Regions from separate parts of the Halomonas sp. 11-S5 genome, predicted to be linked through region 3. Evidence: predicted binding sites of a transcription regulator. Region 3 holds the regulator's gene; each other region holds the start of a gene.

Region 1 (10,138 bases), on a different contig from region 3:
TGGCCGCCGCGTAGGAGAGCGACAACTCCTTGGCGTTGCCGGTGGCGTCCTGGTGGATGGCGATCAGGTCCGGGATGCCGCCGCCGCGCACGAACTCGGAGCGCACGGTGTGGCCCGGGGCCTTGGGCGCGATCATCACCACGTCCAGATCCTTGCGCGGCTCGATCTGGTTGTAGTGGATGTTGAAGCCATGGGCGAAGGCCAGGGTGGCGCCCTGCGCCAGGTTCGGCGCGATCTGGTTCTCGTAGATGGCCTTCTGGTTCTCGTCCGGTGCCAGCATCATCACCACGTCCGCGTTCTTGCTGGCGTCCTCGACGGAGGCGACCTTGAGGCCGGCGGCTTCGGCCTTGGCCGCGGAGGAGGAGCCTTCGCGCAGGGCGACGGTGACGTCGACGCCGGACTCCTTGAGGTTGTTGGCGTGGGCATGGCCCTGAGAACCGTAGCCCACGATGGCCACCTTCTTGCCCTGGATAAGGGAGAGGTCGCAGTCCTTGTCGTAGTAGACGCGCATAGGGGGTCTCCTGAAAATAATAGCGTGGAATCGAGGTCAGCGTTGATGGCCACCCGCGCCGTCTGTCGCGGCGCCGGATTGTGATATAGAGAATTCGTTGCAGCCAATGGAGTCAGCTTACGCCAGCTCTCGTGTTGCGTAAAACGCGATATTTGCAATGTCACATCCCGAAATATGCAATACTGCCGACATGGACATGCGCCCCCTCAAGCACTTCCTCGCCCTGGCCGAGACCCTGCACTTCGGCCGCGCCAGCGAGGCCTGCCACGTCAGTCCCTCGACGCTCTCGCGCACCATCCGCCAGCTCGAGGAGAGCCTGGGCGTGCGCCTCTTCGAGCGTGACAACCGCCATGTGGTGCTGACCCGTCAGGGCCGCACCTTCCAGGGCTATGCCCGGGACACCCTGGAGGAGTGGCAACGGCTGCGCCAATCGCTGATGAGCGAGGCGCGCACCCTCACCGGCGAAATCAGCATCTACTGCTCGGTGACTGCCAGCTACAGCTTCCTCTACGAGCTGCTCAGCGAGTTCCGCACCCGCCATCCGGGCATCGAGCTCAAGCTGCACACCGGAGACCCGGCCCAGTCCCTGCCCCGGGTACTGGCCGGCAACGAGGACATGGCCATCACCCCGCGGCCGCGCCAGGCCCCCGATGCCCTGGCCTTCAAGTCGCTGACGCGCTCGCCGCTGGTGTTCATCGCGCCCCACGAAGCCCATGACTGGATTCCCCCCACGCCCGAGTCGCCCTCCGCCGAACAGTGGCGAGACGTGCCAATGATCCTCTCCGAGGCCGGCCTGTCGCGCCAATACAGCGACACCTGGTTTCGCGCGCTGGGCGTGGCGCCTCGGATCTATGCCCAGGTGGCCGGCCACGAGGCCATCGTCAGCATGGTGGGTCTGGGGTTCGGCGTCGGCGTGGTGCCGCGCATCGTGCTCGATACCAGCCCCCTGGCGGAGCGGGTCAGGGTCCTGCCGGTCAAGCCGGAGCTGCCCCACTACGACGTCGGGCTCTGCGTGCTCGAGCGCCGTCTGAAGAGTCCGCTGATCGCCGCCCTCTGGGACGAGGTGGTGGAGCGCTGAGCCCCAATCACGAAGGCCGCCTCGAAGGGCGGCCTTTGCATTCTGGCAGATGCGTGTCTCATTTATAGAGACAGCACTTTATCGCCGCGAGCAATCCCCGACACCCCGGTGCGCGCCACCTCGAGGATGCCCACCGGCGCCATGGCCTGCAGGAAGGCATCCAGCTTGCCGGCGTCGCCGGTGATCTGCACCGTGTAGAGGCTCGGTGTCACGTCGACGATCTGCGCGCGGAAGATGTCCACGGTGCGCTTGACCTCGTCGCGGGCCGAGCCCAGCGCCTTGACCTTGATCAGCATCAGCTCGCGCTCGATGTGGTTGCCCTCGGTCAGGTCCACCAGCTTGACCACGTCGATCAGCTTGTTGAGGTGCTTGGTGATCTGCTCGATCACCCGGTCGTCGCCCACGGTGGTCACGGTCAACCGCGACAGGCTCGGGTCCTCGGTGGGTGCCACGTTCAGCGTTTCGATGTTGAAGTTGCGCTGGGAGAACAGCCCCACCACGCGTGACAGGGCGCCCGGTTCGTTTTCCATCAGAATCGAGATGATATGGCGCATCAGGTCCGCTCCGTCTTGGAAAGCAGCATGTCACGCATGGAGCCCAGGGGCACCTGCATCGGATAGACGTGCTCGTGCGGGTCGACGAGAACGTCGAGGAACACCAGCTCGTGCGTGTCGGCAAAAGCACGTTCCAGTGCCGGCTCGAGATCCGCCAGTGTCTCCACCCGCAGCGCGGTGAAGCCATATGCGCCGATCAACTGCTGGAAGTCGGGCAGCGATTCCATGTAGGAGTGCGCATGGCGGGACTTGTAGTTGAGGTCCTGCCACTGGCGCACCATGCCCAACGAGGCGTTGTTGAGGTTGACGATCTTCACCCCGCCACCGAACTGCTTACAGGTCGACAGCTCCTGCATCATCATCTGGAAGCTGCCCTCGCCGGTGACGCAGATCACCTGCTCCTCCGGGAAGTTGTGCTTGATGCCCATGGCCGCCGGGAAGCCGAAGCCCATGGTGCCCAGCCCCCCGGAGGTGATGAAGCGCTTGGGCTTGTCGAACTTGTAGTACTGGGCCGCGAACATCTGGTGCTGGCCGACGTCGGTGGTCACGTAGGCCTCGCCGCGGGTCACCCGGCACAGCGCCTCGATGACCTCCTGGGGCTTGATCGGCTCGCCGGGCCGGGAGGGCTCATAGAGCTTGTCGCGGCGCTCCTCGCGCCAGCCGTCGATCTGCTTCCACCAGTCGGCCAGGGCCTCGGGGTTGGCGATCTCCTTGCCCTGCACCAGGCTGATCATCTCGTTGATCACGCTGCCGGCCGGGCCGACGATGGGCACATCCGCGCGTACGGTCTTTGAGATAGAACTGGGGTCGATGTCCACATGGACGATCTTGGCGGTGGGGCAGAACTTCGAGGTGTTGTTGGTGACGCGGTCGTCGAAGCGCGCGCCGATGGCGATGATCAGGTCGGCATGGTGCATGGCCATGTTCGACTCATAGGAGCCGTGCATGCCCAGCCAGCCCAGGCACTGGCGGTCGCTCTGCGGGTAGGAACCGATGCCCATCAGGGTGGTGGTGATGGGATAGCCCAGCCGCTGGACCAGGTCGGTCAGCCCTTCGCTGGCGTTGCCGGTGACCACGCCGCCGCCAGTGTAGAAGACCGGGCGCCGGGCCTTGAGCATCAGCTCCACGGCCTTCTTGATCTGGCCGGTATGCCCGCGGGTGACCGGGTTGTACGAGCGCATCTTGACCTTCTTCGGGTAGACGTACTCGTAGCGCTCGGTGGGTGCGGTCATGTCCTTGGGAATGTCCACCACCACCGGCCCGGGCCGGCCGGTCGCTGCCAGGTAGTAGGCCTTCTTGAGGACCTCGGGAATCTCGGTCGGGTGCCTGATCGAGAAGCTGTGCTTCACGATCGGCCGGGTCACGCCGACGATGTCGGTCTCCTGGAAGGCATCGTCGCCGATCAGGTGGCTCATCACCTGGCCGCACAGCACCACCATGGGGATCGAGTCCATGTAGGCGGTGGCGATGCCGGTGACGGCGTTGGTCGCCCCGGGGCCGGAGGTCACCAGCACCGTGCCCGGCTTGCCGGAGGCCCGGGCGTAGCCGTCGGCGGCGTGGGTGGCCGCCTGTTCGTGGCGCACCAGGATGTGCTTGACCTTGTCCTGGCGGAACAGCGCGTCGTAGATGTGCAGCGCCGCCCCCCCGGGATACCCATAGATGTATTCGACGCCCTCGTCCTGGAGGAAGCGGGCAATCATGTCTGCGCCGGAAAGCAGTTCCACAGATGTATCTCCCCTGGAGGTCTCGAGTGCGATCCGCGCCCACCGCGTGGACACGAAGTCGAGTGCGGCGGTATGCCGCTGCCGGCCATGCCGGCACCTGATGCCAAACCCTGGCAAAAAGCCCTGTTGGGGCCTGCACTCTTTCGGGAACGCTGATGCATTGCGACATGAATCAGCGATTCCCTTCACGGCGGTTCACCGCGTCGGGGGCGTTGGCCGACCCGGGCGGTTGGCCCGGATTCGGAAGTCCTTCGGCGGGTAGAGGCGCTCGGCCCACCCTTCGCGCGGGAATGGGGGATTGCCCGCTGGAGTCCGCGCCCGTATCAGGAAGGGTCAAGATTCCATTAGCACTGTGGAAGTGTCAACCGCGGAAACGGCGTGGGTAGCCCATGATCGGCCATCCGGCAAGCCGAATATGGCACAACGGGCCCCATAAAAGAGCCCGTCCACTCGCGGGGAGGGACAGGCAAGGGGGTTACAGGACGCAACCTGAAGAAAAGTATAGACCGTTGCCGGCCGGTCGCCCGGGCGGCAAGGTAACGCTTTGTGGCGCAGTGTGACGCTGCTTTACGGCGTGCGGCCTCAGCTCTGGAACACCAGCCGGTCGCCTTCCGCCTCCACATGGATGACCTCGCCCGGCGAGAACTTCCCGGCCAGCAGGTCCTGGGCCAGCGGGTTCTCGATGCGGCTCTGGATCGCCCGCTTGAGCGGCCGGGCGCCGAACACCGGGTCGAAGCCCGCCTCGGCCAGCAGCACCAGCGCCGCCTCGCTGACTTCGAGAGAAAGCTCGTGCTCGGCGAGCCGCGCGCGCAGGCGGTCGAGCTGGATCTCGGCGATGGCCTGGATCTGCGCCTGGCCGAGGGCGTGGAAGACCACCACCTCGTCGATGCGGTTGATCAGCTCGGGGCGGAAGTGGTCGCCGACCACCGCCATCACCATCTCCTTCATCTGCGCATAGTCCGAGTCGTCGCCGCCCATGCGCTGGATGATGTCCGAGCCCATGTTGGAGGTCATCACGATCACCGTGTTGCGGAAGTCCACGGTGCGGCCCTGGCCGTCGGTCAAGCGACCATCCTCCAGCACCTGCAGCAGGATGTTGAAGACATCGGCATGGGCCTTCTCCACCTCGTCGAGCAGCAGCACCGAGTAGGGCTTGCGACGCACCGCCTCGGTCAGGTAGCCGCCCTCCTCGTAGCCGACATAGCCGGGAGGCGCGCCGATCAGCCGCGCCACGGAGTGCTTCTCCATGAACTCCGACATGTCGATGCGCACCATCGCCTCCTCGGTATCGAAGAGGAAGTTCGCCAGCGACTTGCAGAGCTCCGTCTTGCCCACCCCGGTGGGGCCGAGGAACAGGAAGGAACCGTTGGGCCGGTTGGGATCCGAGAGGCCTGCGCGGGAGCGGCGCACGGCGTTGGCCACCGCAGTGACCGCCTCGTCCTGGCCGATCACCCGCTCGTGCAGCGCCTCCTCCATGCGCAGCAGCTTGTCGCGCTCGCCCTCGAGCATCTTGGCGACCGGGATGCCCGTCCAGCGCGAGACCACCTCGGCGATCTCTTCTTCGGTGACGTTGGAGCGCAGCAGCTGGTGCCTGGCGGTGTCGGCCTCGCCCTCGGTGCTCTCGGCGATCTTCTGCTCGAGTTCGGGAATTATTCCATATTTGAGTTCCGACATGCGGCCATAGTCATTTTGGCGGCGCGCCTGCTCCAGGTCGATGCGCGCCTTGTCGAGCTCGTCTCTGAACTGGGCCGCGCCCTGGATGCTGGCCTTCTCGGCCTTCCAGATCTCGTCGAGGTCGGCGTACTCGCGCGAAAGCTCCTCGATCTGCTCCTCCAGGCTCTCGAGACGCTTCTTCGAGGCCTCGTCGGTCTCCTTCTTGAGATGCTCGCGCTCCATCTTCAGCTGGATCAGCCGGCGGTCGAGGCGATCCATCTCCTCGGGCTTGGAGTCGAGCTCCATGCGAATGCGCGAGGAGGCCTCGTCGATCAGGTCGATGGCCTTGTCGGGCAGCTGGCGATCGGTGATGTAGCGGGTCGAGAGCTTGGCCGCGGCGATGATCGCGCCGTCGGTGATGTCGACGCCATGGTGCACCTCGTAGCGCTCCTTGAGGCCGCGCAGGATCGCCACGGTGTCCTCCTCGGAGGGCTCGTCCACCAGCACCTTCTGGAAGCGGCGCTCCAGGGCGGCATCCTTCTCGATGTACTTGCGGTACTCGTCCAGGGTGGTGGCGCCCACGCAGTGCAGCTCGCCGCGGGCCAGGGCGGGCTTGAGCATGTTGCCGGCATCCATGGAGCCCTCGGCCTTGCCGGCGCCAACCATGGTGTGCAGCTCATCGATGAACAGGATCACCCGCCCCTCTTCCTGGGACAGCTCCTTGAGCACCGACTTGAGGCGTTCCTCGAACTCGCCGCGGAACTTGGCCCCGGCCAGCAGCGCGCCCATGTCCAGCGACAGCACGCGCTTGTCCTTGAGCCCTTCCGGCACCTCGCCGTCGACGATGCGCTGGGCCAGGCCCTCGACGATGGCGGTCTTGCCCACGCCGGGCTCGCCGATCAGTACCGGGTTGTTCTTGGTGCGCCGCTGCAGCACCTGGATGGTACGGCGAATCTCGTCGTCGCGGCCGATCACCGGGTCGATCTTGCCGCTGGCGGCGCGCTCGTTGAGGTCCAGGGTGTATTTCTCCAGCGCCTCGCGCTGGTCCTCGGCGTTGGGGTCATCGACCTTCTCGCCGCCGCGCACGCTGTCCACGGCACTTTCCAGCAACTGGCGGGTCACACCCGCCTGCTTGAGCAGCTTGCTGACGGCGTGGCCCATCTCCAGTGCCGCAAGCAGCACCAGCTCGCTGGCGATGTATTGATCGCCGCGCTTCTGGGCCTCGCGATCAGTGAGGTTGAACAGCTTGATCAGGTCGCGGGAGGGCTGCACCTCGCCGTCGAAGTTGGCGACCCTGGGCAGGTCGTCGAGGTGGCCCACCAGGCCGTCACGCAGCCGGGCGGCATCGCCGCCGGCCTTCTGGATCAGCGCCTTGACGCCGGTATCGGTGGCCTCCAGCAGCGCCAGCAGCAGGTGGCCGGGCTCCAGCTGGTTATGGCCGCGCCCCACGGCCAGGGACTGGGCATCGGCCACGGCGTTCTGCAGCCTGGCGGTGAACTTGTCGAATCGCATTCGCTTTCCTCCATCGGGGTGACGGCGCGGTCGGACGCACCGTTTGGCCCTGTCAATGTGTCTTGACAGACTCAATGGAGTCAGCGTGGCCGGCTTTCAAGTCGGCGGCCAGGGAAAGGGGGTGAGGAGTTGACGCTGATCAAGCGGCCAAGCGGCCAAGCGGCCAAGCGGCCAAGCGGCCAAGCGGCCAAGCAGGATAGCTCGAAAGCGCAGGAAGCAAGCCAGGGGTTCCTTGGCGCTTGCAGCTCGGCGCTCGGCGCTGTTTTCAGCGCAACCAGATCACGCTGGCCATGCGGCCGGTGAGGCCGTCGTCGCGGCGGTAGGAGTAGAAGCGGGACTCGCAGGCGGTGCAGAAGTGGCCGCCGCTGATATGGGCGACGCCCAGGCGCTCGAGGCGCAGGCGCGCCAGCTTGTAGAGGTCGCCCATGTAGTGGCCGAGCCGGTAGGGGCTGGGATCGAAGGCCGCCTCGGCCTCCGGGTGCACGCCGACGAAGGCCTGCTGCACCTCGGGGCCGACCTCGAACTGGGCGTTGGAGATCGCCGGGCCCAGCCAGGCCATCAGCTCCTCCGGCGGCAGGCCCATCGCCCCCACGGTGGCCTCGATCACGCCGCCGGCCAGCCCGCGCCAGCCGGCATGGGCCACCGCCACCCGCTCGCCGCGGCGGTCGCAGAGGAACACCGGCAGGCAGTCGGCGGTGAGCACCACGCAGGCGTAGTCACGATTCGTGGCCACGGCGGCGTCCGCCTGGGGCCGGGCGCCGGAGTAGGCCTGCTGGACCCGGGCCCCGTGCACCTGGTCGAGCCACAGCAGCGAGCGGCCGTCGCCGACCTCCTTCTCCAGCTGACGGCGGCACAGCGCCACGTGGTCCGGATTGTCGCCCAGGTGCTCGGCGGGATTGAAGGCGGCGAAGGGACCCTGGCTGGGGCCGGTCTCGCGGGTGGTGACGAAGGCGCCCACGCTCTCCGGCGCCGGCCAGTCGGGCAGGATCGGTGTCGGGCGCAGGTCGAAGGTATCGCTCATCACGGGGTCCTTAGCGCATGGTCTCGCGGTCTTCGCGCAGGTAGTCGAGCAGCATCAGCAGGTCATCCGGCAGCGGCGCGCGGAAGGCCATTCGCTCGCCGCTGGCCGGGTGCACGAAGGCCAGCTTGCGGGCATGCAGCGCCTGGCGCGAGAACTCGCGCAGGATCTCCTTGAGGGTCTCGCCGGCGCCGGCCGGCAGCTTCAGGCGCCCGCCGTAGACCGGGTCACCGATCAGCGGATAGCGCGCATGGGCCATGTGCACGCGGATCTGGTGGGTGCGGCCCGTCTCGAGCTTGCAGCGCACATGGGTATGGGCGCGGAAGCGCTCCACCACCCGGTAGTGGGTCACCGCCGGCTTGCCCGAGGCGTTCACCGCCTGGCGCTTGCGGTCGCGCGGGTGGCGGCCGATGGGGGCGTCCACGGTGCCGCCGGCGGTCATCACCCCGACCACCACGGCATCGTACTCCCGCGAGACGCTGCGCGCCTGGAGCTGCTCGACCAGGGCGGTCTGGGCGGCCAGGGTCCTGGCCACCACCATCAGCCCGCTGGTGTCCTTGTCCAGGCGGTGCACGATGCCCGCCCGGGGGATAGCCGCCAGCGCCGGGTCGTGGTGCAGCAGGGCATTGAGCAGAGTGCCGTCGGGGTTGCCGGCGGCGGGATGCACCACCAGGCCCGGCGGCTTGTCGATCACCAGCACCTCGCCGTCCTCGTACACCACCGTCAGGGGGATGTCCTCGGGCTCGAAGCGGGTGTCGTCCTCGATCTCGGCGGCCAGCGCCAGGGCCTCGCCGCCGTAGACCTTGTCCTTGGGTTTGGCCAGTCGGCCGTCCAGGGTCAGGGCCCCGCTCTTGATCCAGGCCTTGAGCCGCTCCCGGGAAAGGTCGGCGAAGAGTTCGGCGGCGGCCTGGTCGAGGCGCAGGCCGGCCATGCGTTCGGGAACGCGATGCTGTGCTTCGAAGGTCTGGGACATGGGTCGGGACAGGGCTCTTTGCGCACCGGGAGCGATGACTGCGTTTCGCTGCAAGGTGCTTTATAGTGGGCGGATTGAGGCCGATTCTACCACGGCCGTCCAGGTTGTTAGACACGAGGATCACGATGCGCGTTATCACCTCCCCCGCCCGTCTGGCGTCCCTGCTGCTGGCCGGCGTCCTGCTGGCCGGCTGCGCCAGCAACGGTTCCCAGGATGACGAACTCGAGGGCGTCGCCGAGCGCCAGCTCTACGAGGAGGGTCGCGAGGCCCTGGAGGATGGCCGCTACACCACCGCCATCAACCGGCTCGAGGCCATCGATACCCGTTACCCCTTCGGCGAGCATGCCCAGCAGGCGCAGCTGGAGCTGATCTACGCCTACTACGAGACCGACGACTGGGAAGGCGCCCGCGCCGCCGCCAGCCGCTTCATCCGCCTGCATCCGGACCACCCCCAGGCGGACTACGCCTACTACATGCGTGGCCTGGCCGCCTGGCAGGCGGGGCGCTTCAGCCTCGAGCGGCTGCGCCTGATCGACATCGCCAAGCGCGACCTGGGCGCCACCCGCGATGCCTACGGCGACTTCCGCGAGCTAATCCAGCGCTACCCGGACAGCCAGTACGCCCCGGACGCCCAGCAGCGCATCGTCTACCTGCGCAACGTGCTGGCCCGCCACGAGCTGCACGTGGCCGACTTCTACCTGCGCAAGGGGGCCTACCTGGCCGCCGTGGAGCGCGGCCGTTGGGTGATCGAGCACTACCCGCAGTCCGCGGCCACCCATGACGCCCTGGCGGTGATGGTGGAGGGCTACCTGGGCCTGGAGATGCGCGACCGCGCCCGCGAGACCCTGCAGGTGCTGATCGACAACGCCCCGAACCACGAGCGCCTGCGCGGCCGCACCTTCCGCCCGGAGCACGTCAAGGCCGACGCTCTCTCGGCCTGACGCCGCCGAGCGCCGAGCGCCGAGCGCCGAGCGCCGAGCGCCGAGCGCCGAGCGCCGAGCGCCGAGCAGCATGATGCCGGTTGCGGATCAGGCGTCCATAAGAAACCCCGCCGATTGTAGAGTCGGCGGGGTTTCTATTTACGATCTCAACACCGGCTGCCCGTCACCAAGCAG
Region 2 (10,138 bases), on a different contig from region 3:
CCTCGGGGTCCTCGCTGAACAGCGTGACCTCGTGGCCGATCAGCACCGTGGGCAGGAAGGAGTCGGTGTTGATCCAGATCTTGCCGTCCTCGCCGATGGAGCGGACCTGCATGCGGATCTTGTCAGCATGGCCGATGATCATCACCTTGAAGAGATCGTCGCGGCCCGGGTGGGTGTCCAGCACCACACCCGCGTGGCCCATGAACTGCTGCAGCTGCCAGCCGGCGGGGGCAAAGCTCTCGAAGTGGGGCTTGAGGACGCCGTAGGTCATGGCGGCCTCGAGCCCCACCGGGCTGGGCGCGGAGAGGATGCGCCGCATCAGGTCGAACTGCGGCTCGGGCATGGGGCTGTTCCAGGGCTTTGGCATATCGCTCATGGCGTTCTCTCGCTCGTTCAGGAAGTGGGGGAAAATAGGGCAATCGCATCAGCGCTGGCGACCCATCCAGTAGCGCCGGCCCATCGGGCCCGGGCGCTCGTTGATCACCGGGGGCTCGTGGGCGTGGTCCTCGTGGTGATCATGCAGGGGCGGTTGCGGTGGCTCGTCGACACTCATCAGCCGGCGAATGCGCTCCTCCGTCGGCGGGTGGGTACGCAGCCAGTCGAATCCCGCGGGCGGATAACGGCCGAACAGCGTGGCCAGCCAGCGGCCCACGACGCCGAACCCGCCGGCCAGCAGGTAGCCGGGCACGGCCAGAATCGGGGCCAGGCCCGCCATGATCAGCAGGGGCTGCAGGCCGTTCTTCATGCGGCTTCGCCAGAGTCGTTGTGTCCCGATCGGCATGGCGCCCTTCGTCACTCCCAAATCTCGGCAATGACCTCGCCGGTCTCCTCGCTCAGCCCCGTCTCCTGGAAGCCGAGGCTGGCGTAGAAGTCCCGGGCGACCTGGTTGGTGGCCACATAGCAGATCGCGATGCGCTCGAAGAGGCCCTGTGCCCGGATCTCGTCCAGCACGCACTGCATGGCCCGGTATCCGATGCCTCTGCCCTGGTGGTGTCGGTCGACCATGAGACGGAAGATGTTGTAGGCCGGCGGCCGGTCGTCGTGGTCGAAGGATTCGTACATGAGAAAGCCTACCACCTCCCCGTCGCAATAGATGGCGCGAGGCCGGTAGGTCGGATGCAAGCTCGATTCGGCAATGGAATAGAGGTTGTCAGCGACATAGCCACGCTGTGATGCCGCGACCTCCAGCGCAATGACGGACTCGAAGTTCTCGCGGATGACGTCCTTCAGTGCGATGTCCATCGCCTGCTCCTCCCGTTGGGGGGCATGACCCGTCGCATGGGGTGAGGCGTCGCGGTTGCTCAGCCAGGGCCCGGTGCACCGGGTTCCCCGGGGATCGGGATCGTCTGGTGCACCTCACCCAGCCGCGAGCGGCCGACCCGCACGGTCACCTCGCCCTCGCCCAGTATCACCCAGAGGATCGGGGTAGCGCCACCAGTCGGGCAGCGGGTCCTCCACCCGGCGCGGTAGCATCAGTCCGGGGTAGTCGGGAGACGCGATGAAATCGCCCGCCTCGCCGTGCCGTATTGCGCTGTCAGTATGGTGCATCCTTCGGGAACGGGATGTCGGCTTACCCGTCTCGGGCCGGCTGTGCCAAGCTGGAGCCAGGATGAATCACCCAGCGACGGGAGGCCCCATGAACGATCGGCGGCGCGAGGCGCTGGAGCACGAGCATCGCCCGGAGGTGATCGAGCGGCGGCTGCGCGCCCCCTCCCGGTTCCGGCACCTGCCCGATGCCATCCTCGGCGGCATCGACGGCTGCGTGACCACCTTCGCGGTGGTCTCCGGGGCCTTCGGCGCGGGGTTCTCGTCCACGGTGGCGCTGGTGCTGGGGGTCGCCAACCTGCTGGCCGACGGCTTCAGCATGGCGGTCAGCAACTACGAGGCGATCCAGGCCCAGCGCGAGCATGTCGAGGGGGTGCGTCGCACCGAGCACCACCATATCGACGAGGTGCCGGAGGGCGAGCGCGAGGAGATCCGCCAGATCTTCCAGCGCAAGGGGTTCGCCGGCGAGACCCTGGAGCGGGTGGTGGAGACCATCTGCAGCGACCGCGAGGTGTGGGTGGAGACCATGGTCTCCGAGGAGCATGGCCTGCAGACCGTGGGGCTGAGCCCGCTGCGCTCGGCACTGGCCACCTTCCTCGCCTTCCTGGTGGTGGGCGCCATGCCGCTACTGCCCTATGCGATGCCGGGGCTGGATACCACCCGGCAGTTCCTGGCGAGCCTGGCGGTAGCCGGGCTGATGTTCTTCCTGATCGGCATGGGCAAGAGCCTGGTCTACCACCAGCCGGTGCTCAAGTCGGGGCTACGAACCCTGCTGATCGGTGCCGCCGCGGCGGGGCTGGCCTACCTCACCGGCCACCTGGCGCAGGCGCTGTTCGGCGTGGCGCCGTAGCTCTCCCCTGACCACGTTGGGTTCAGTCGATTTGGTCTGCGGGGTCGCGCTGGCGACGAACCGGCCACCCGAGTCACTCACGAGCCTCGCGAGGGTGAGCGGGACGGGGTGGCCTGGTGGCTGGCATGCTCCGGCCAGGGCGGCGTAGGCTGGGTGGTACCGCCACGCTAGGGAGTCAACGAATGGATCGCTTCATGCAGGCCGCGCTCGAGGAGGCCCGCCATGGCCTCGAGGAGGGCGGCATCCCCATCGGCTCGGTGCTGGTGCACCGCGGAGTGGTCATCGGACGTGGCCACAATCGTCGCGTGCAGCTGGGCAGCGCGGTGCTGCACGGCGAGATGGATGCCCTGGAGAACGCCGGGCGCCATCCGGCCGAGACCTACCGCGAGAGCATCCTCTACACCACCCTCTCGCCCTGCCCGATGTGCAGTGGCGCCATCCTGCTCTACGGCATCCCCAAGGTGGTGGTCGGCGAGAACCGCACCTTTCTGGGCGAGGAGGCCCTGCTGCGGGAGCGCGGCGTCGAGGTGGAGGTGCTCCAGGATCCCGAGTGCATCGCGCTGATGGAGGGCTTCATCGCCGCCTCGCCCGAACTGTGGCACGAGGACATCGGCGAGTAGCGCCTGCTCGCAAGGGCATGACGAGAATCATGCTGATCTGGGTCAAGTCGGCCGGGCAGGGCTGGACTACCTTTGAGGATGAGGCGGGCCTGCTCGAGGAGTGACAGCTGGTGATTGCCGGTATCCGGCTCCTCGAGTTCCCATGGGCCACGCCATTCCTGATCCGAATTGCTGACCTGCATCACAGGAGTCATCGCCATGGCCAAGAAAGCGTCCAAGGATGTCCCGGTCTCGACCGAGAAAACTTCCCAGCCGTCGGAGTCCCGGGCGATGAGCCCGTTCCGGGAGTTCGATCGGATGCTCGATAGTTTCTTCGACCGCGGCTGGATGCCCTCGCGCTGGGAGCATCCCCTCTGGCAGCGCTTCGCCGCCTTCGAGAAGGGCATGCCGAAGGTCGATGTCATCGACCGCGATGCCGAGGTGGTGGTGCGCGCCGAGGTCCCGGGTTTCGAGCGCGAGGAACTCGACGTCTCGGTGACCGACGGCGCGGTGACCCTCAAGGGCGATCACCGTGAGGAGAGCAAGAAGGAGGAGGGTGAGTACTTCCACTCCGAGATCTCCCGCGGTTCCTTCACCCGGACGGTGGCCCTGCCCAGCGAGATCGATGCCGACAAGGCGGCTGCCAGCTTCAAGAACGGCGTCCTCGAGCTGACGCTGCCCAAGCTCAAGCAGGCCAATCGCCGCAAGATCGAGGTCAAGTAACCATCCGGGATGACCGGCAGGCCCGGGACCCCGGCCTGCCGGCTCCCCTCGCGTGAGGGAACGACATGGATACCATCTGGGTAGTAGTCGCCGATCAGGCACGGGCACGGCTCTTCTCGGCGTCCGACCAGAGAGGGCCGCTGGAGGAGGTGGAGGACCTGGCCAATCCCGAGGGCCGCCTGCATGACCAGGACTTGAATGCCGACAGCCCGGGACGCGCCTTCGATTCCATGGGCGAGGGGCGCCATGCCATGGGCAAGCACCATTCGCCCAAGGAGCAGGAGGCGATCCGCTTCGCCCATGAGGTGGGGGAGCGCCTGGCGGCCGGCCTGCATGACGGCGCCTATCGGCACCTGATCATCAGCGCCACGCCGCGCTTCCTGGGGCTGCTGCGCGAGACGTTGCCCGATGCTGTCGCGAAGCGCGTCGTGCTCGAACTGCACAAGGACCTCACGGCACTGAGCCGCGACGAGATCCGGGCCCACCTGCCGGAGCGACTGCCCCGGGCCCCGCTTTCCTCGCAGGGCTAGGGGCCGAGACCCGGGTACGGCACGATGGCCCTGACCGGCGGGTGCTCGAATGGCAAGCCGAGCAATGAAGCCGCTCAACTCATGTCGTGCCTGATGGCCCGTCCGAACCGGCGTCGGGTGGAGTGCTCGGTGCATCCGGTTCGGTGACGAAGGCACTGCGATGGAAGGCCGCCGCGGCCTCCACCTCGACAAGACCGCGCAGGCCGGGTTCCCGTGGCTCATCGCCGGCCAGCACCTGGAGTACCGACCTGACGCCGCGCGACAGCGATATCAGGTTGTAGCCGCCTTCCAGCACGAAGACCAGCCTTCCTCCGCACTGCCGGCGTGCCAGGCGCTGCAGGATGCCGGTCATGGCGGCAAAACCGTCATAGGACACGTTCAGCGCCAGGTCATGGCTGTGGGGATCGAACCCTGTCGAGACCAGGATCAGGTCGGGTCGGAACCACTCGGCCGCCGGTACCAGGATCTCGCGGAAGGCCTTGAGATAGGCGGCGTCGCCGGCATCGGCAGGCAGCGGCACATTGACGATGGCGCCTTCCCCGAGGCCCACCCCGACCTCCTCGAGACTCCCCGTGCCGGGATAGAAGGGAGCGGCACGGTGGATATCGAAGAACAGCACATCCGGGTCGGCCCAGAAGATGTCCTGGGTACCGTTGCCGTGATGGGCATCCCAGTCGACGATCATGACCCGCTGACAGCCCAGCGCCGCCCGGGCATGGGCGGCCGCCACCGCCACGTTGTTGAAGAGGCAGAAGCCGCGGGCCCGCACCGGCTCGGCATGGTGGCCGGGGGGCCTGACCAGCGCGAAGCTGCTCTCGGCGCGCCCCGCTACCACGGCCTCGACGGCGGCGATCGCCGTGCCGGCTGCCACCTCGGCGGCATCGACGCTGCCGGGTGACACGGCCGTGGTATCCACGTCCAGCCAGGCGCTCTTGCCGCGCAGCTGGTAGATGCTGTTCAGGTAGGAGTTGGTGTGGACGCGCCCCAGCTGCTCGCGAGTGGCCGGCATGCCGGCCTCGAAGATCACCCCGGGGAGCGGTTCGAGTTCCAGCAGGTGCCGGATGGCGGTGAGACGGGCGGGGTGTTCGGGATACTTCCAGGGGACGCCCAGGCCCGACAGCAGGGAGCGGACTCGCTTGTCCATGCGCCCCGGCAGGAAGGGCACCTCGATATCCGGTTCATGGGCCAGCATCCGCTCGTCATAGAAGGCGATCACGCTGTTCTGTTCGGCCACTGCAAGGCTTCCTGTTGTGCGCAACATACGGGCGAGACCTGGCTACAGCATATCAGGGGGATGGCGCCGGGGGGGGAATGGCCCGTCACATCAGCGCGCGGCATCGAGCAGGCGTTCCACCGCCAGCAACAGCTGGCGGCGCGGCTGGGCACCCTCGAGCACGCCGGCGTGCTCCCCATCCAGCGAGAAGCGCAGGCCCGGCACCCCGCCGATGCCGAGCTCCCGGGCGGTCTGCTGGTCGATCCGTACCTGCTGGCGGAACTGGCCCTGCGCCAGGGCCTGGCGCAGGGCCTGACCATCCAGCTCGAGCGTCTGCGCCACGCGGACCAGTGCCTCGGGGTCGGCCAGGTCGAGGCTCTCCTCGAAGAAGCCGCGGAACAGCGCCGTGCGCATGGCGCCGTCGGCCCCGGGCCGGACGACCTCCTGCGTCCGGGCCCAGGCACTGGCCTCGTGGGCCAGCCGTGAACGGGGCTGCAGGCGGGGCAGGCGCAGGGTCATGCCGCGCTCCGCGGCCATCGGATAGACCGCCCGTTCCCAGGTGTCGTGCAGGTAGTCGCCGTCGGGGTCGAGGGTCGGTTCGGGCTCGGGGCGCAGCTCGAAGGCGCGCCAGCGGATCGCCACGACGTCGCCGAAGTGCTCTTCCAGGGCGTCGAGCTCCGGGACCTCCAGGTAGCAGAAGGGGCAGACGAAGTCGCTGAAGACGTCGAGGGTGATGCGCGGCCGGGTCATCGGGCCTCCTGGGGCGTTGCGGCAGGGTACGACAGGGTAACAGCCGGTCGCCCACAGGCAACCCCGGCAGGAGGGGCGGGAAGGGCGGTCTCAGGCACTGCAGGCGGCGGGTTCGGCGCGAATGTGCAGGTGCACGGCGCAGGCGACCCGCAGCATGGAGGTGAGGTTGGGCACCGCACCCTTGGTCGCCATCACCTCGCCGTAGAGCTCGCTGATGAACTGCCCGGTGGAGAGCTGCTGGTCGTGGGCAAGGTGGTCGAGGATCTCCCAGAACTCGTTCTCGAGCCGCACGCTGGTCACGCTGCCCTGCAGGCGCAGCGAGCGGGTGGTGCATTCGTAGCGGTGGGGGTCGGTGGAGGCATAGACGTGGCACATGGTTTTCACTCCGCAGGAAACAAGGTGCCGGATCCGTCCCGGCTCGTTCGACCTTGCCTGCTGTGGCCACCCATGAGCATTAGACCATCGTCGATGTAGTAACCCGCTGTTACCCGGCCGACACCGCTTGCGCCTACTCTCAAGTTAGGTGGTCGGTACCTGGGCCACCCTACAACAAGAGGCAATGCGCGGCTCACCTTCTGGGGGCGCTGCGCCATCCACCCCGGAGAGGTCAGCGATGAGTTCACCCAATATTTCCCGCCGCGTCTTTCTCAAGGCGAGTGGCGGCGTTCTGGCCGGCACCCTGGCCTTCGCCAGCGGCCCCATCGCGCTGCTGGCGCCCTCGCGCAGCTGGGCGATGCCGCTCGACAACCTGACGACCCGCCAGGGCGAGGTCCTGCTGGCCGTCACGCGGCAGATCTTTCCCCATCCCGATCTCGAGGACGCCGTCTACGCCTATGTCGTAAAGAGCCTGGATCGCAAGACCCAGGCAGCGGATAACCTGGACCAGAGGAGCGTCCTGGGTCATACCCTTGACGAAGGCATCGCTGAGCTGGATGCCGCCGCCGGTGGTGACTTTCTGGCGCTGGACAATGCCGGGCGGCTCGAGCACCTCGCTCCCATGGCCGGCACGCCCTTCTTCGAGGCCATCCGTGGCGATGCGGTGGTCTCGCTCTACGACAATCCCCTGGCCTTCGCCCACTTCGGCTATGAGGGCGCGGAGGGCGACGGCGGCTACCTGACCAAAGGCTTCAATGACCTCACCTGGCTGCCTGACCCGCCCCAGCCCGAGGGCGGCTACCTGCCCTTCGAGGAACCCACGGCCTGACGGGGCCGCCGAGCGATCGACGACCAGAACAACAACGCATGTGGAGACGCCAAGATGGCAATGACCGACAACCAGAAGACCTTCGCCCACGATGACGACAGCGTCGTGGTGGTGATCGGATCGGGTGCCGGGGGCGGGACCCTGGCCAACGAGTTGGCCCAGCAGGGCATCGACGTGGTGGTGCTGGAGGCCGGTGCCCTGCACACGACCGGTGACTTCCTGGCCGACGAGTGGGCCTCCTTCGCCCAGCTCGCCTGGCTCGATCCCCGCACCACCTCGGGCAGCTTCCGCCTGGCCAGGGACTTTCCCAACCTGCCGGCCTGGATCGTCAAGTCGGTGGGTGGCACCACCGTGCACTGGGCGGGGGCGAGCCTGCGCATTCAGCCCCATGAGTTCGCGGCACTGACGAATTACGGAAATATCGAGGGTGCCAACCTGCTCGACTGGCCGCTCACCTACGACGACCTGGCCCCCTACTACGACCGCGCCGAACGGCGCATGGGGGTGACCCGGACCAACGGCAACAAGGGGTTGCCCGGCAACAACAACTTCAAGGTGATGTATAACGGCGCCAAGAACCTCGGCTATTCGTGCAACACCGGCCATATGGCCATCAACAGCGCACCGCGCGACGGACGTGCCGCCTGCCAGCAGCGCGGCTTCTGCTTCCAGGGCTGCACGACCGGCGCCAAGTGGTCGACGCTCTATACCGAGCTGCCGGAGGGGATTGCCACCGGCCACCTGGAACTTCGGCCCGAGTCTCACGTGGCGCGCATCGAGCACGATGACACTGGCAAGGTCACGGCGGTGGTCTACTTCGATGCCGCAGGCAAGGAGCAGCGTCAGAAGGCGCGGCTCGTGGCGGTGGCCGGCAACTCCATCGAGACGCCGCGCCTGCTGCTCAATTCGGCCAGCACGATGTTCCCGGAGGGGCTCGCCAACTCCTCGGGCCAGGTGGGACGCAACTACATGCGTCACATGACCGGCTCGGTCTACGCCACCTTCGAGGAGCCCGTGCACATGTATCGCGGCACCACCATGGCCGGCATCATCTCCGACGAGGCCCACCATGACCCCGCTCGAGGCTTCGTCGGTGGCTATGAGATGGAGACCCTGTCGCTGGGCCTTCCCTTCATGGCGGCCTTCCTCGACCCTGGTGCCTGGGGGCCACGCTTCACCGGCGCGCTCGACCAGTACGAGAACATGGCCGGCATGTGGTTGGTGGGCGAGGACCTGCCCCAGGAGAGCAACCGGATTACGCTCAACACCGAGGTGACTGACCGCTACGGCCTGCCGGTGGCCAACGTTCACTACGACGACCATCCCAATGACATCGCCATGCGCGAGTACGGCTACCGTCAGGGCGCCGAGCTCTACCGCTCGGTGGGCGCCAGGGACATCTACGAGGTGCCGCCGTATCCCTCGACCCATAACCTCGGCTCCTGCCGGATGAGCGAGCGACCCGAGGACGGCGTCTGCAATGGTTACGGCCAGGCCCACGAGATTCCCAACCTGTTCATCTCGGATGGCAGCCAGTTCACGACCTCTGCGTCGGAGAACCCCACCCTGACCATTGTCTCGCTGGCCATCCGCCAGGCCGAGCACATCGGCCAGCGGATACGGCAGGGCGAGGTCTGACGCGCGCCCGTGACGCGCCTGGCAGCATCAGGCGCGTCTCTCGTCAATTCACGTCATCGATCAAGGAGTTGCGACATGAGCTTTGCAGGTGAGCAGTATCCCGGCGTCCAGGCGCCGCCCCCCGAGGCCGAGGGCTTTCGCCTCAACCACACCATGCTCAGGGTCAAGGACCCCGAGGCATCGCTGGGCTTCTATACCCGGGTGTTCGGCATGCGCGTGCTGCGCCGGCTCGACTTCGAGGAGATGCAGTTCTCGCTCTACTTCCTGGCCCAGCCGGAAGCCGGCGAGGCTGTTCCCGAGGATGCGGGCGAGCGAACCGTCTGGACCTTCAGCCAGCGTGGCGTGCTGGAACTGACCCACAACTGGGGGACCGAGAGCCAGGAGGGTCGGATCTATCACGATGGCAATGCCGAGCCCCAGGGCTTCGGCCACATCTGCTTCTCGGTGCCGGACCTGGAGGCGGCCGAGGCCTGGTTCGACGCCAACCAGGTGGAGTTCGTCAAGCGCTCGGACCAGGGCAAGATGAAGGACGTGGTCTTCGTCAAGGATGTCGACGGCTACTGGATCGAGGTGGTCCAGGCTGATCGGCTCGCCGCCCTGGGCGACTGAGCCCGGCCTACCTGGCGGCAACGTTCTGGGCTTCCAGCTCGGAGGGGCGGCCCGCCATGGGCGCGCCCCGGCGATGGCCGGACTGGAGCGGCGGGGCCGGTCGGTGTAGGCTTGCCGCCCTCGTTCACAGCACAGGACCCGATCATGAGTGACCTGCCCAACTGCCCCGAGTGCGGCTCCGAATTCACCTACGACGACGGCCTCCAGCTCGTCTGCCCGGAGTGCGGCCACGAGTGGTCGAGGGATGCCGGTGCCGAGCCAGCCGAGGACGAGGCGGTGGTCCGCGATGCCAATGGCAACCCCCTGGCCGACGGCGACACCGTCACGGTGATCAAGGATCTCAAGGTCAAGGGCAGCTCCTCGGTGGTGAAGGTCGGGACCAAGGTCAAGGGCATCCGCCTGGTCGACGGCGACCATGACATCGACTGCAAGATCGAGGGCATCGGGGCCATGAAGCTCAAGTCCGGGTTCGTCAAA
Region 3 (10,138 bases):
GCAGCTCGACCGCCTCGACGGCTCGCAAGGCCGAGGCGAGCAGCCCGATCGGGTGGTGGTCCAGGAACTCTCCTCGCTGGAGCGGGACCTGCTGCGCGAGGCACTGCATATCGTCAAGGACTTCAAGCAGCGGCTGTCGCACCGCTTCCACCTCGAGTACTCGTGAGCCACGGGCACTCACTCAGGGAACGACAACGACAACAGGAGGTTCATCCATGCTCAAGGCACTCAGGCGCGCCGCCGATCGTCGACGACAGGCCCACGGCGACTACGGCTGGCTCTTCTCCCCTTACACCGGGGACGAGATGGTCGCCATCGACTGCGAGACCACCGGGCTCGATACCCGCCACGCCGAGCTGGTGTCGCTGGCCGCGGTGCGCATCCGCGGTGACCGCGTCCTGACCAGCGATTCGCTCGACCTGCGCCTGGCGAGGCCGGCGAGCCTCTCTGGCGACTCGATCCGCATCCACGGCCTGCGCGGCATCGACCTGGCCGATGGCGCGGGTGTCGAGGAGGCCCTGGCGCAGTTCCTGGACTTCGTCGGCAACCGCCCGCTGGTCGGCTGGTGCCTGGACTTCGACCTGGCGATGCTCAACCGCTACCTGCGCCCCCTCTTCGGCTTCGACCTGCCCAATGCCGGCATCGACGTGGCCCAGACCTACCAGCGCCAGCTGCGTCGCAGCCATCCCGAGCTGGATGTCCGGCCGCGCTTCGAGCAGGTGGCCGAGCGCCTGGGGGTGCCGGTCATGGGGCGGCACACCGCCTTGGGCGATGCCGTCACCACGGCACTCATCCATCTGCGCCTGGCGCGAGGTCCCATGCTGGCGAAACGGCTCTGCTGATCCTCGTGCCCGGGGTGCGCTTCGCCTGGCCGTGGCGAGGGTGATAGGATAGCGCCCGTCATTTCCAGCCGCCCAGGCAGCGCCCGAGACCATGCAAGACGCCCTGATGTTCGACCCCCGTGACACCGCCGCGCCCGATGGCCCGTCCCCCACAGAGCCTGCGTCGACCCTCGAGGGCCTCGATGCCCGAGGCAAGCGCGAGTTCAACAAGCTGCACAAGCGCCTGCGTCGCCAGGTGGGCAATGCGATCATCGACTACGGCATGATCCATGAGGGTGACCGGGTGATGGTCTGCCTCAGCGGGGGCAAGGACAGCTACACCCTGCTGGAGATCCTGCGCAACCTGCAGCGCAACGCCCCGGTCAACTTCTCGCTGGTGGCGGTGAACCTCGACCAGAAGCAGCCCGGTTTTCCGGAACACGTGCTGCCGGCCTACCTGGAGGGCATCGGCGTCGAGTACCATATCCTCGAGCGTGACACCTACTCGGTGGTCAAGGAGAAGACCCCCGAGGGCAAGACCACCTGCGCGCTCTGCTCGCGGCTGCGGCGGGGCTCGCTCTACGGCTTCGCGGAGGAGATCGGTGCCACCAAGGTGGCGCTGGGCCACCACCGCGAGGACATCCTCGAGACGCTGTTTCTCAATATGTTCTTCGGCGGCAGCCTCAAGGCGATGCCGCCCAAGCTGCTCTCCGACGATGGCCGCAACATGGTCATCCGCCCGCTCGCCTACTGCCGCGAGGCGGACATCGCCGAGTTCGCTCGGCTGATGGACTTCCCGATCATTCCCTGCAACCTCTGCGGCTCTCAGCCCAACCTGCAGCGCCAGGTGGTCAAGGAGATGCTGGCCGAGTGGGAGACGACGCATCCCGGCCGTCTCGAGAGCATGTTCAAGGCGGTCACCAACGTAGCGCCCTCGCAGCTGGCCGACCGCGAGCTCTTCGACTTCGCCGGCCTCGAGGAGAAGCAGGCGCAGAGGCAGGCCGACCGCATCGATATCCATCAGGAGCTGTAAGCTTTAAGCCGTAAGCGGCAAGACAATCGAATCGCCCCCGTGACAAGGTCACGGGGGCGATTCGATTCAGGCTGCCTTCGAGCTTCGAGCTTCGAGCTTCGAGCTTCGAGCTTCGAGCTTCGAGCTTCGAGCTTCGAGCTTCGAGCTTCGAGCTTCGAGCTTCGAGCTTTAGTGCGCGCCCTCCTCCTCGGCCACTTCGATCAGCGCCGCCAGGTCGAGGATGTTGACCTCGCGGCCGGAAACGGCCACCAGTCCTTGTGACTGGAAACGGCCCAGGATGCGGCTGACGGTCTCCACGGCCAGTCCCAGGTAATTGCCGATGTCGGCTCGGGACATGGAGAGCCGGAAGCTGTAGGGGGAGTAGCCGCGACGGCGGAAGCGGTCGGAGAGGCTGGTGAAGAAGCTGGCCAGGCGCTGGTCGGCGGTCTTGCGTGAGAGCAGCCGCATCATGCGGCGATCGTCGCGCATCTCCTTGCTCATGCTGCGGTAGAGCTGGCCCCGAAGCTCGGGCAGCGACTCGGAGAGGGCGTCGAGACGGTCGAAGGGAATCTCGCACACCGTGGTGGTCTCCAGGGCCACGACCGTGCCGGGGTAGCGTTCCTCGGCGATGCCGTCGAGTCCCACCAGTTCGCTGGGCAGGTAGAAGTTGGTGAGTTGGTCCTCGCCGCTGCCCTCGGTGGTCACCTGCTTGAGGCTGCCGGAGCGCACCGCGAAGACGCTGGTGAAGGAGCTGCCTTGGCGGAACAGCGACTCGCCCTTCTTGAGCGGCGCCCGACGCCGGATGATGGCGTCGAACTGGTCCATGTCCTGAACCTCGAGCGCCAGGGGCAGGCAGAGCGAGCTCAGGCTGCACGTCTGGCAGCGGGTCTCGTTCAGCAATGAACGGCACCTACCGGTCGCGGTGTCGGGCATGCTCTCCTCCATGAATGATGACTCTCGTCACAGTATGGAGGATTGTCGTCCACCGGCAAAGCCTCCCTTAGGAGGTACTCCCCCGCGTGAGCGCGAGATGCCATGCGCCGTGCCGGTCAGGCGGCACGGGCATCGAAGGCCGCGGCCAGGCGGTGGACCAGCAGCCGCCCCGCCGGCGTGACCTCGAGACACTGACCGCGCCGCCTCACCAGGCCGTCCCGTTCGGCCGGCGCCAGCCGGGCCAGGGCCTCGTTCAGGTGTGCTCCGGCATCCAGGTCGAACGCCTGCCCGAGCACGGCCAGGTCCAGGCGCATGTCGCACATCAGGCGCTCGATGGCGCGGGCTCGCAGGCGGTCGTCATCGGTCAGTCGCAGGCCCCGCTCCACCGGCAGGCGACCGGCATCGAGTCGCGCCTCGTAGTCGCCCAGGGCCATGGGGTTGCGGGCGGCGATGCCGCCCAGCCGGCTGAGCGCACTCACGCCCAGGCCCAGGTGGTCGCCGGCGGGAAGCGCGCTGTAGCCACTCAGGCTGCGCGACATCAGGCCCCGGGCCTGGGCCGTGGCCAGCGGATCCTCGGGGCGGGCGAAGAGTTCCATGCCGATGTGCACGTAGCCGGCACCGGCAAGCATCGCGAGGGCGGTGTCGAGGATGGCCAGCTGCTCCCCCGGTGGCGGCAGTTCCTCGGCCCGGATCCGGCGCTGGGCGGTGAAATGCTCGGGCCGGTGGTCGTAGGGGAACAGCGACAGGCGGGCCGGGGCCATGGCGATCACCTGCTCGAGGGTCTCGGCGAAGCGCTCTCGAGTCTGGCCGGGCAGGCCATACATCAGTTCCAGCCCCAGGGAGCGGAAGCCCAGCCGATGAGCCTCGTCGATCAGCTGTTCGGTGAGCACCCGGGGCTGGTGGCGGTTGATGGCGCGCTGGACCCGCGGGTCCAGGTCCAGCACCGACAGGCTCAGGCGGTTGAAGCCCAGGGCCTGGAGATGGCGCAGGGTGAAGACATCGGCGTCCCGGGGGTCGACCTTGATGCTGTAGTCCCGGTGACGCGAGCCCGACAGCCCGAAGCGCGCGTCGAGCCGGTCGATCAGATCGCTCATCTGGTCGAGGGTCAGGAAGGTCGGGGTTCCGCCGCCCCAGTGGAGCTGCGACACCTCCCGTGAGCCCTCCAGGTGGCGCGCGGTCAGCACCATTTCCCGGTCGAGCCGCGAGAGGTAGGGCTCGGCGCGCCGGGTGCTCTGTTCGGTCACCCGGGTACAGGCGCAGTGGTGGCAGCTGTGGCGGCAGAAGGGTACGTGCACGTAGAGTGATAGGTCCTGCCCGCTGGCGTTGCTGCGCGCCAGGGCCGCCGTCAGGTCGTCGCCGGAGAAGTCCGTCGTGAAGCTGTCGGCGCTGGGGTAGCTGGTGTAGCGCGGCCCACCGGCGCCATGACGGCGCAGCACGCCCGCGTCGCGGATCAGGGTGGAGCCGCTGGGACGGTCACCGACGACGGCTCGAGCGGACATTGAGGGCACTCCGGAGGTTGAACGTGCCTTCATGCTAGCGCCGAGCGCCGGGGACCGCGTTGAGCTGCGTCAAGCGAAGCGGGAATCGCGTCGGGGGTCAGTGGCCCACCGAGGCGCGCAGCAGCGTCCACAGCTGCCAGAGGGCGAAGGCGATGATCGACAGCGCGGCCAGCGTCCGGGTGGCCGGGTGGCGGATCAGGGTGCCGAGCTGGCGGGCGGCCAGCCCGGTGGCCAGCAGGGCCGGCAGGGTGCCGAGGCCGAAGGCACCCATCAGGGCGGCGCCGCGCCAGGGTTCGGCGATGGCCAGGCTCCAGGCGAGCATGGAGTAGACCAGCCCGCAGGGCAGCCAGCCCCACACCGCCCCCAGGGCCACCGCCTGGGGCACCTGTACCACCGGCATCAGGCGCCGACCCAGCGGCTCGAGATGCGTCCAGAGCCGGCGCCCCAGGGCCTCGACTCGCAGCAGCCCCTTCCACCAGTCGGCGATGTAGAGGGCCATCAGGATCAGCATCACCGCGGCCAGGGCCTGGAGAACCAGGCGCGCCTGGGGGGCGAGGGCGACCAGGGTGCCGAGCCCCGCCACCAGGGCGCCGGCCACCATGTAGCTGGCGATCCGGCCCAGGTTGTAGCCCAGCAGCAGCCCGGAGAGGCGTGCCGGGCTGCGCATGCTGGGCGGGACGGCGAAGGTCAGGGCGCTCATGATGCCGCCGCACATGCCGATGCAGTGGGCACCACCGAGCAGGCCGAAGACGAAGGCGGCGGCCAGCGGGGGCAGGTCGAGGCCGGTGGGGTTCATCAGTCGCGGCCTTCCTCGTCGTCGCAGGGGGCGTCACGCTCAGGGGGTCGCCGGTCGTCCTTCGGGCGGTCGTTGTCGTCCTCGTCGAAGAGGATGCGGTAGGCGGGTCCCTCCAGGTCCTCGAACTGGTCGTGCTTGACGGCCCAGAAGAAGGCCCAGACGGCCAGCCCCAGCAGGATCAGTGAGAGGGGGATCAGCAGGTAGAGGATGTTCATGCGTTCACCAGCCTGGTGGCGTCGCTGCCGACCTGGCGTGAGGGGGCGTCCCGAGTCAGGCGCAGGGCATTGCCGACGACCACCAGGGAGCTGGCCGACATGCCGATGGCCGCCAGCCAGGGAGGCACGAACCCCATGGCCGCCAGGGGCAGCGCCGAGATGTTGTAGACCAGCGACCAGGCCAGGTTCTGGCGGATGATCCGCCGGGTGGCCCGGCCGGTCTCGATGGCCTCGACGATACGCCCCAGGCGCGGGCCGAGCAAGACGGCGTCGGCGCGGGTGCGTGCCAGGTCGGTGGCACCGTTCATGGCGATGGCCACGTCGGCGCCGGCCAGTACCGGCACGTCGTTGATGCCGTCCCCGACCATGGCCACGCGTTCGCCGCTGGCCTGCAGGGCCTGGAGGCGGGCCAGCTTGTCCTCGGGGGTGGCCGCCGCCTGCCAGGTATCGATGCCCAGGCGCCGGGCCATGTCCGCCACCGCCGAGGGGGTGTCGCCGGAGAGCAGTTCCACGGCCAGGCCTCGCCTCTGCAGGGCCACGACCGTCTCCCGGGCATCCTCCCGGAGGCGGTCATGGAGGGCGAACCAGGCCCGCGGCTGGCCCTCCTCGGCCAGCAGCAGCCACTGCCCCTCGCCGGGCAGCGCCGGGGGGGCCTCGGGGGCGGCGAACTCGGGCCTGCCGAGCCGCCAGCGGCGATCGTCGATCCTGCCCTCCAGGCCCTGGCCGGGTCGGCTGAGCACCTCGTCGGCCGTGACGTCGGCCTCGCGGAAGGGCCGCCAGGCGCGCGCGATGGGATGTTCCGACTGGGCCTCCAGGGCGGCCGCCACACTGCGTGCACGGCCCGCGTCGAGCGCGCTGCCCGGGTCGCCGATCGGGCGGGTCTCGACCAGGCTCATCTCGCCGCTGGTCAGGGTGCCGGTCTTGTCGAAGATCACCCGGTCGAGCTGCGACAGCGTCTCCAGGGCATCGGCACGGGTGATCAGCACGCCGCGGCGATGCAGGCGGCCATGGCCGGCGGTGAGGGCCGTGGGCGTGGCCAGCGCCAGGGCGCAGGGACAGGTGACCACCAGCACCGATAGCGTCACCCAGAGGGTTCTCGAGGGGTCGATGAACCACCAGGCGATGGCCACCCCGAGGGAGATCAGCAGCACCTGCAGCACGAAGTGGTGGGCCATGCGCGCCGCCAATTGGGCGATGCGCGGCCGGCTGGCGAAGGCGCGGTCGGTGAGATCGACGATGCTGGCGACCCGGGCATCGGCGCCGGCGTGGGTGACGCGCACCGTCAACGGGCTCTCGATGTTCTGGCTGCCGCCGGTCACGCGATCGCCGATCCCGCGGCTCACCGGCAGGTACTCGCCGGTGAGCATCGACTCGTCGAGGCTCGACTCGCCGGACTCGATCACTCCGTCGGCCGGCACGCCATGGCCGGGCTTGACCAGCACCCGGTCGCCAGCGGCGAGCTCGCTGGCGGGCAGGATGCGCTCCTCGCCCGCCTCGGTGAGGCGGGTCGCCGAGAGCGGCAGGGCACCGGAAAGGGCGTTGCCGCTGTGCCCACTGCGGCGTCGGGCGCGACCCTCCACGTAGCGGCCGAAGAGCAGGAAGAAGGTGAACATGGTCGCCGAGTCGAAATAGACGTCGCCGTGGCCTTTGATCACCGCATAGCCGCTGGCCAGGTAGGCGCCGCCGATGGCCAGCGATACCGTCACGTCCATGCCCAGTACCCGGGTCCGCAGATCACGCAGCGCGTTGCGGAAGAAGGGCTGGGCCGAGAACAGCACCACCGGGGTGGCCAGGGCAAAGGAGAGCCAGTGGAAGAGGGTGAGGAAGTCGGCGCTGATCTCGCCGGGATCGGACACGTAGATGGGGATCGAGAACATCATCACCTGCATCATGCCCACGGCGGCGACGATCAGTCGGCGCACGTTCATGCGCTCCTCGTGCTGCAGGCGCTGCTGCGCCGCATCGGGTTCCCAGGGCTGGGCCGGGTAGCCGATGGCAGCCATCTCGGCGAGGATCCGCGACAGGGTGACCCGCTCGGGGTCCCAGCTGACCCGCAGGCGGTGATGGGTGAGGTTGACGGCGCTGGTGGTGATCCCCTCCAGGGCATTGAGGCGGTGCTCGATCAGCCAGGCACAGGCCGCACAGGTGATACCGTCCACGGCCAGGGTGGCATGCACCGCCCCGTCGTCTCCCTCGGGATGCACGAAGCGTGTCTGTAGCCCCGGGTCATCGAAGACCGTCCAGGTCTCGGCGCTGGCCGCCTGGCGGTCGTCCGGTCGCTCGGGCAGCTCGGTGCGAAAGCGGTAGTAGCTCGCCAGGCCGCCATCGACGATGGCGTGGGCCACGGCCTCGCAGCCGGGGCAGCAGAGTGGGTGGCGCGCCTCGTCCAGGGTGATCGACCAGGGCGCACCCGCCGGCACCCGGTTGCCGCAGTGGTAGCAGTCGGGGGCCGCGTCAGGCGTCTGGGGACTCTGGGTCATGGTGTCTCGTCGGCCGGCCCTAGAGGCCGGGAACCAGGGCGATCTCGTCGTCGCTGGGGAAGTGAGCCTCGCCGGTCAGACGCCATTCGGCATCCTGTCCCTTTGCGGGCTGCAGGTGCAGGTACCAGCGATAGTTCAGCGGTTCGTCGATCATGGTCACATAGCGCCCGTCGCGGATATGTTCCAGGATCAGCGAGCGGTCTCGGCTGCTCTCGGTCGGAAAGATCAGCTCCAGGAACAGCCGCGCCGGCCGGCGCTCGCCCTGCAGATCAATGACGATGTCCCCGGTGCGAGGGTCGGCGCGCATCACCGCCTCGAGACCCAGGTCGCGCGCATGCTCCTGCTTGGCCAGCTGCTTGTTGATGGCCAGGCCCTGCTTGTAGTAGTCCTGCTCCACCGTGCCGTCGTAGAAGTGGATCGACAGCGCCAGGTAGACGATGCTGAAGGTCACCGATGAGGCCAGCAGGCCGATCAGGAACCAGGGCCAGAACTGCTTGTACCAGGGCGGGATGCTCTCGTGCTCCGCACTCATCAACGGGTCTCTCCTATGAAGCGGCTGTCGCGCTCGACGGCGATATCGGCATCTTGTGCTTCAAGTCGTAGCATGATCTCGACGCTGGGCCGGTCGATGGCCTCGGGCGGCACGCTGGCCTGGACCACCAGCTGGCGCGAGTCGCTGGCCGGCACGCTGACCTCGTGGGTATCCAGGGTCAGGCCGGGCAGGCCGGAGGCCTCCAGCCGGTAGACATGCGCCCGATTGTCGAGGTTGCGCACGGTCAGGGTATAGACGTTGCTGATGCGTCCGTCGCGGGTCATCTGGTACAGCTGGTTGCGTTCGCGTTCCACGTCGAAGCCCAGGGGCGTGCGGTCGGCCACCGCCCAGGCGAAGACGCCGACCATCACCAACAGAGCCGCCAGGTAGCCCATCAGGCGCGGCCGCAGGATGTGGGTGGGCTTGCTCTCCAGGGCGTTCTCGGTGGTGTAGCGGATCAGCCCGCGGGGATAGCCCATCTTGTCCATCACGCTGTCGCAGGCGTCGATGCAGGCCGCGCAGCTGATGCACTCGTACTGCAGGCCGTCACGGATATCGATGCCGGTGGGGCAGACCTGCACGCAGAGGTCGCAGTCGATGCAGTCGCCGTGGCCGGCGGCCCGGGCCTGCTCATGGCCGAGGCTCTTCTTGCGCGGGCCGCGAGGCTCGCCGCGAGCGGTGTCGTAGGAGACGATCAAGGTATCGGCATCGAACATCACCCCCTGGAAGCGCGCATAGGGGCACATGTAGATACACACCTGCTCGCGCAGCCAGCCGGCATTGAGGTAGGTGAAGACCAGGAAGAAGCCGACCCAGAAGTACGACCAGCCGTGGGCCTGGAGGGTGGGCAGCTCCACCACCAGGTCGCGGATGGGGGTGAAGTAACCGACGAAGGTGACCCCCGTGGCCAGGGCGATCGTAAGCCAGATGGCATGCTTGGCGGACTTGCGCCACAGCTTGTCGGGGGTCATCGGCTGTCTGTCGAGCTTGATGCGACGGTTGCGCGACCCCTCCAGGCGGTGCTCGACCCAGATGAACAGGAAGGTCCAGACGCTCTGCGGACAGGTGTAGCCGCACCAGACGCGGCCAGCGAACACCGTGATGAAGAACAGGCCGAAGGCACAGATGATCAGCAGCCAGGAGAGCAGCATGAATTCCTGGGGATAGAAGGTCGCCGAGAAGATATGGAACTCGCGTCCCGGCAGGTCGAACCAGATCGCCGGACGGTCGCCCCAGGGCACCCAGGGCAGCAGGAAGAAGGCCAGCATCAGGGCCCAGTTGGATGCGCGGCGCAGGCGCTGGAAGACGCCCTTGATCTCGCGCACGTAGATGTGGCTCCGGCTGGCGTACATCTGCTGGGTGACCGCTTCCCGCGGCGTGTGATGCTCCACGGGATCCGGGGTGACATCGCGGGTCGGGATCTTCTCGCTCATGGCAGGCTCACGGCTGGCAAGGAAGGGCAGGGCCGGGCAGGGACCGCTGCGGATGCGCATAGTGTATCGGGGTGGCCGCACAACGAGAAAGGGTGCGACCGGAGGCCGCACCCTTTCTTGCCGCAGGTCGTCGCTTCAGTCTTCCCGACTCAGGCTGTAGACGTAGGCAGCGACGAGGTGGACCTTGTCCTCGCCGATGTAGGCGGCCTGGGCCGGCATGTGGCCATTGCGGCCATTGCGCAGGGTCTGGCGCACCGAGTCGCCAAGCGACTGGCCGGGGGCCTGGTAGAGCCAGGCATCGTCGGTCAGGTTGGGTGCGCCCAGGGCCTGGTTGCCGGTGCCGTCGGGGGTGTGGCAGGCGGCGCACACCGAGGCGAACACGCTGGCCCCTTTCTCGGCGCGCTGCGGGTCCTCGGC

Evidence for each region. The regulator FNR, encoded in region 3, switches genes on or off when oxygen is low (the NO sensors DNR and NnrR bind a similar motif). The targets are predictions, from matches to a motif close to TTGATNTANATCAA.
Region 1: the regulator FNR is predicted to act here: its motif matches at 7,162-7,175, upstream of clpB (ATP-dependent chaperone ClpB).
Region 2: the regulator FNR is predicted to act here: its motif matches at 3,048-3,061, upstream of OP497_RS03190 (Hsp20/alpha crystallin family protein).

The regions. Positions count from the first base shown of each region.
Region 1 is NZ_JARANW010000039.1:3,122-13,259, reverse strand. It holds gene ilvC (ketol-acid reductoisomerase) at 1-511, opposite strand, end outside; gene ilvY (HTH-type transcriptional activator IlvY) at 702-1,589, shown strand; gene ilvN (acetolactate synthase small subunit) at 1,652-2,143, opposite strand; gene OP497_RS16895 (acetolactate synthase 3 large subunit) at 2,143-3,867, opposite strand; gene clpB (ATP-dependent chaperone ClpB) at 4,450-7,032, opposite strand; gene pgeF (peptidoglycan editing factor PgeF) at 7,298-8,053, opposite strand; gene rluD (23S rRNA pseudouridine(1911/1915/1917) synthase RluD) at 8,064-9,023, opposite strand; gene OP497_RS16875 (outer membrane protein assembly factor BamD) at 9,149-9,964, shown strand.
Region 2 is NZ_JARANW010000003.1:36,216-46,353, forward strand. It holds gene OP497_RS03165 (M20/M25/M40 family metallo-hydrolase) at 1-376, opposite strand, end outside; gene OP497_RS03170 (hypothetical protein) at 425-781, opposite strand; gene OP497_RS03175 (GNAT family N-acetyltransferase) at 793-1,242, opposite strand; gene OP497_RS03180 (VIT1/CCC1 transporter family protein) at 1,637-2,395, shown strand; gene OP497_RS03185 (nucleoside deaminase) at 2,578-3,015, shown strand; gene OP497_RS03190 (Hsp20/alpha crystallin family protein) at 3,214-3,717, shown strand; gene OP497_RS03195 (host attachment protein) at 3,783-4,247, shown strand; gene OP497_RS03200 (histone deacetylase) at 4,327-5,481, opposite strand; gene OP497_RS03205 (DsbA family protein) at 5,572-6,210, opposite strand; gene OP497_RS03210 (ribbon-helix-helix domain-containing protein) at 6,301-6,585, opposite strand; gene OP497_RS03215 (twin-arginine translocation signal domain-containing protein) at 6,824-7,414, shown strand; gene OP497_RS03220 (GMC family oxidoreductase) at 7,469-9,052, shown strand; gene gloA (lactoylglutathione lyase) at 9,128-9,661, shown strand; gene OP497_RS03230 (zinc ribbon domain-containing protein YjdM) at 9,806-10,138, shown strand, end outside.
Region 3 is NZ_JARANW010000002.1:60,416-70,553, reverse strand. It holds gene OP497_RS01890 (DUF294 nucleotidyltransferase-like domain-containing protein) at 1-166, shown strand, start outside; gene OP497_RS01885 (3'-5' exonuclease) at 216-842, shown strand; gene ttcA (tRNA 2-thiocytidine(32) synthetase TtcA) at 934-1,854, shown strand; gene fnr (fumarate/nitrate reduction transcriptional regulator Fnr) at 2,023-2,766, opposite strand; gene hemN (oxygen-independent coproporphyrinogen III oxidase) at 2,883-4,265, opposite strand; gene OP497_RS01865 (sulfite exporter TauE/SafE family protein) at 4,363-5,061, opposite strand; gene ccoS (cbb3-type cytochrome oxidase assembly protein CcoS) at 5,061-5,276, opposite strand; gene OP497_RS01855 (heavy metal translocating P-type ATPase) at 5,273-7,756, opposite strand; gene OP497_RS01850 (FixH family protein) at 7,776-8,288, opposite strand; gene ccoG (cytochrome c oxidase accessory protein CcoG) at 8,288-9,721, opposite strand; gene ccoP (cytochrome-c oxidase, cbb3-type subunit III) at 9,857-10,138, opposite strand, start outside.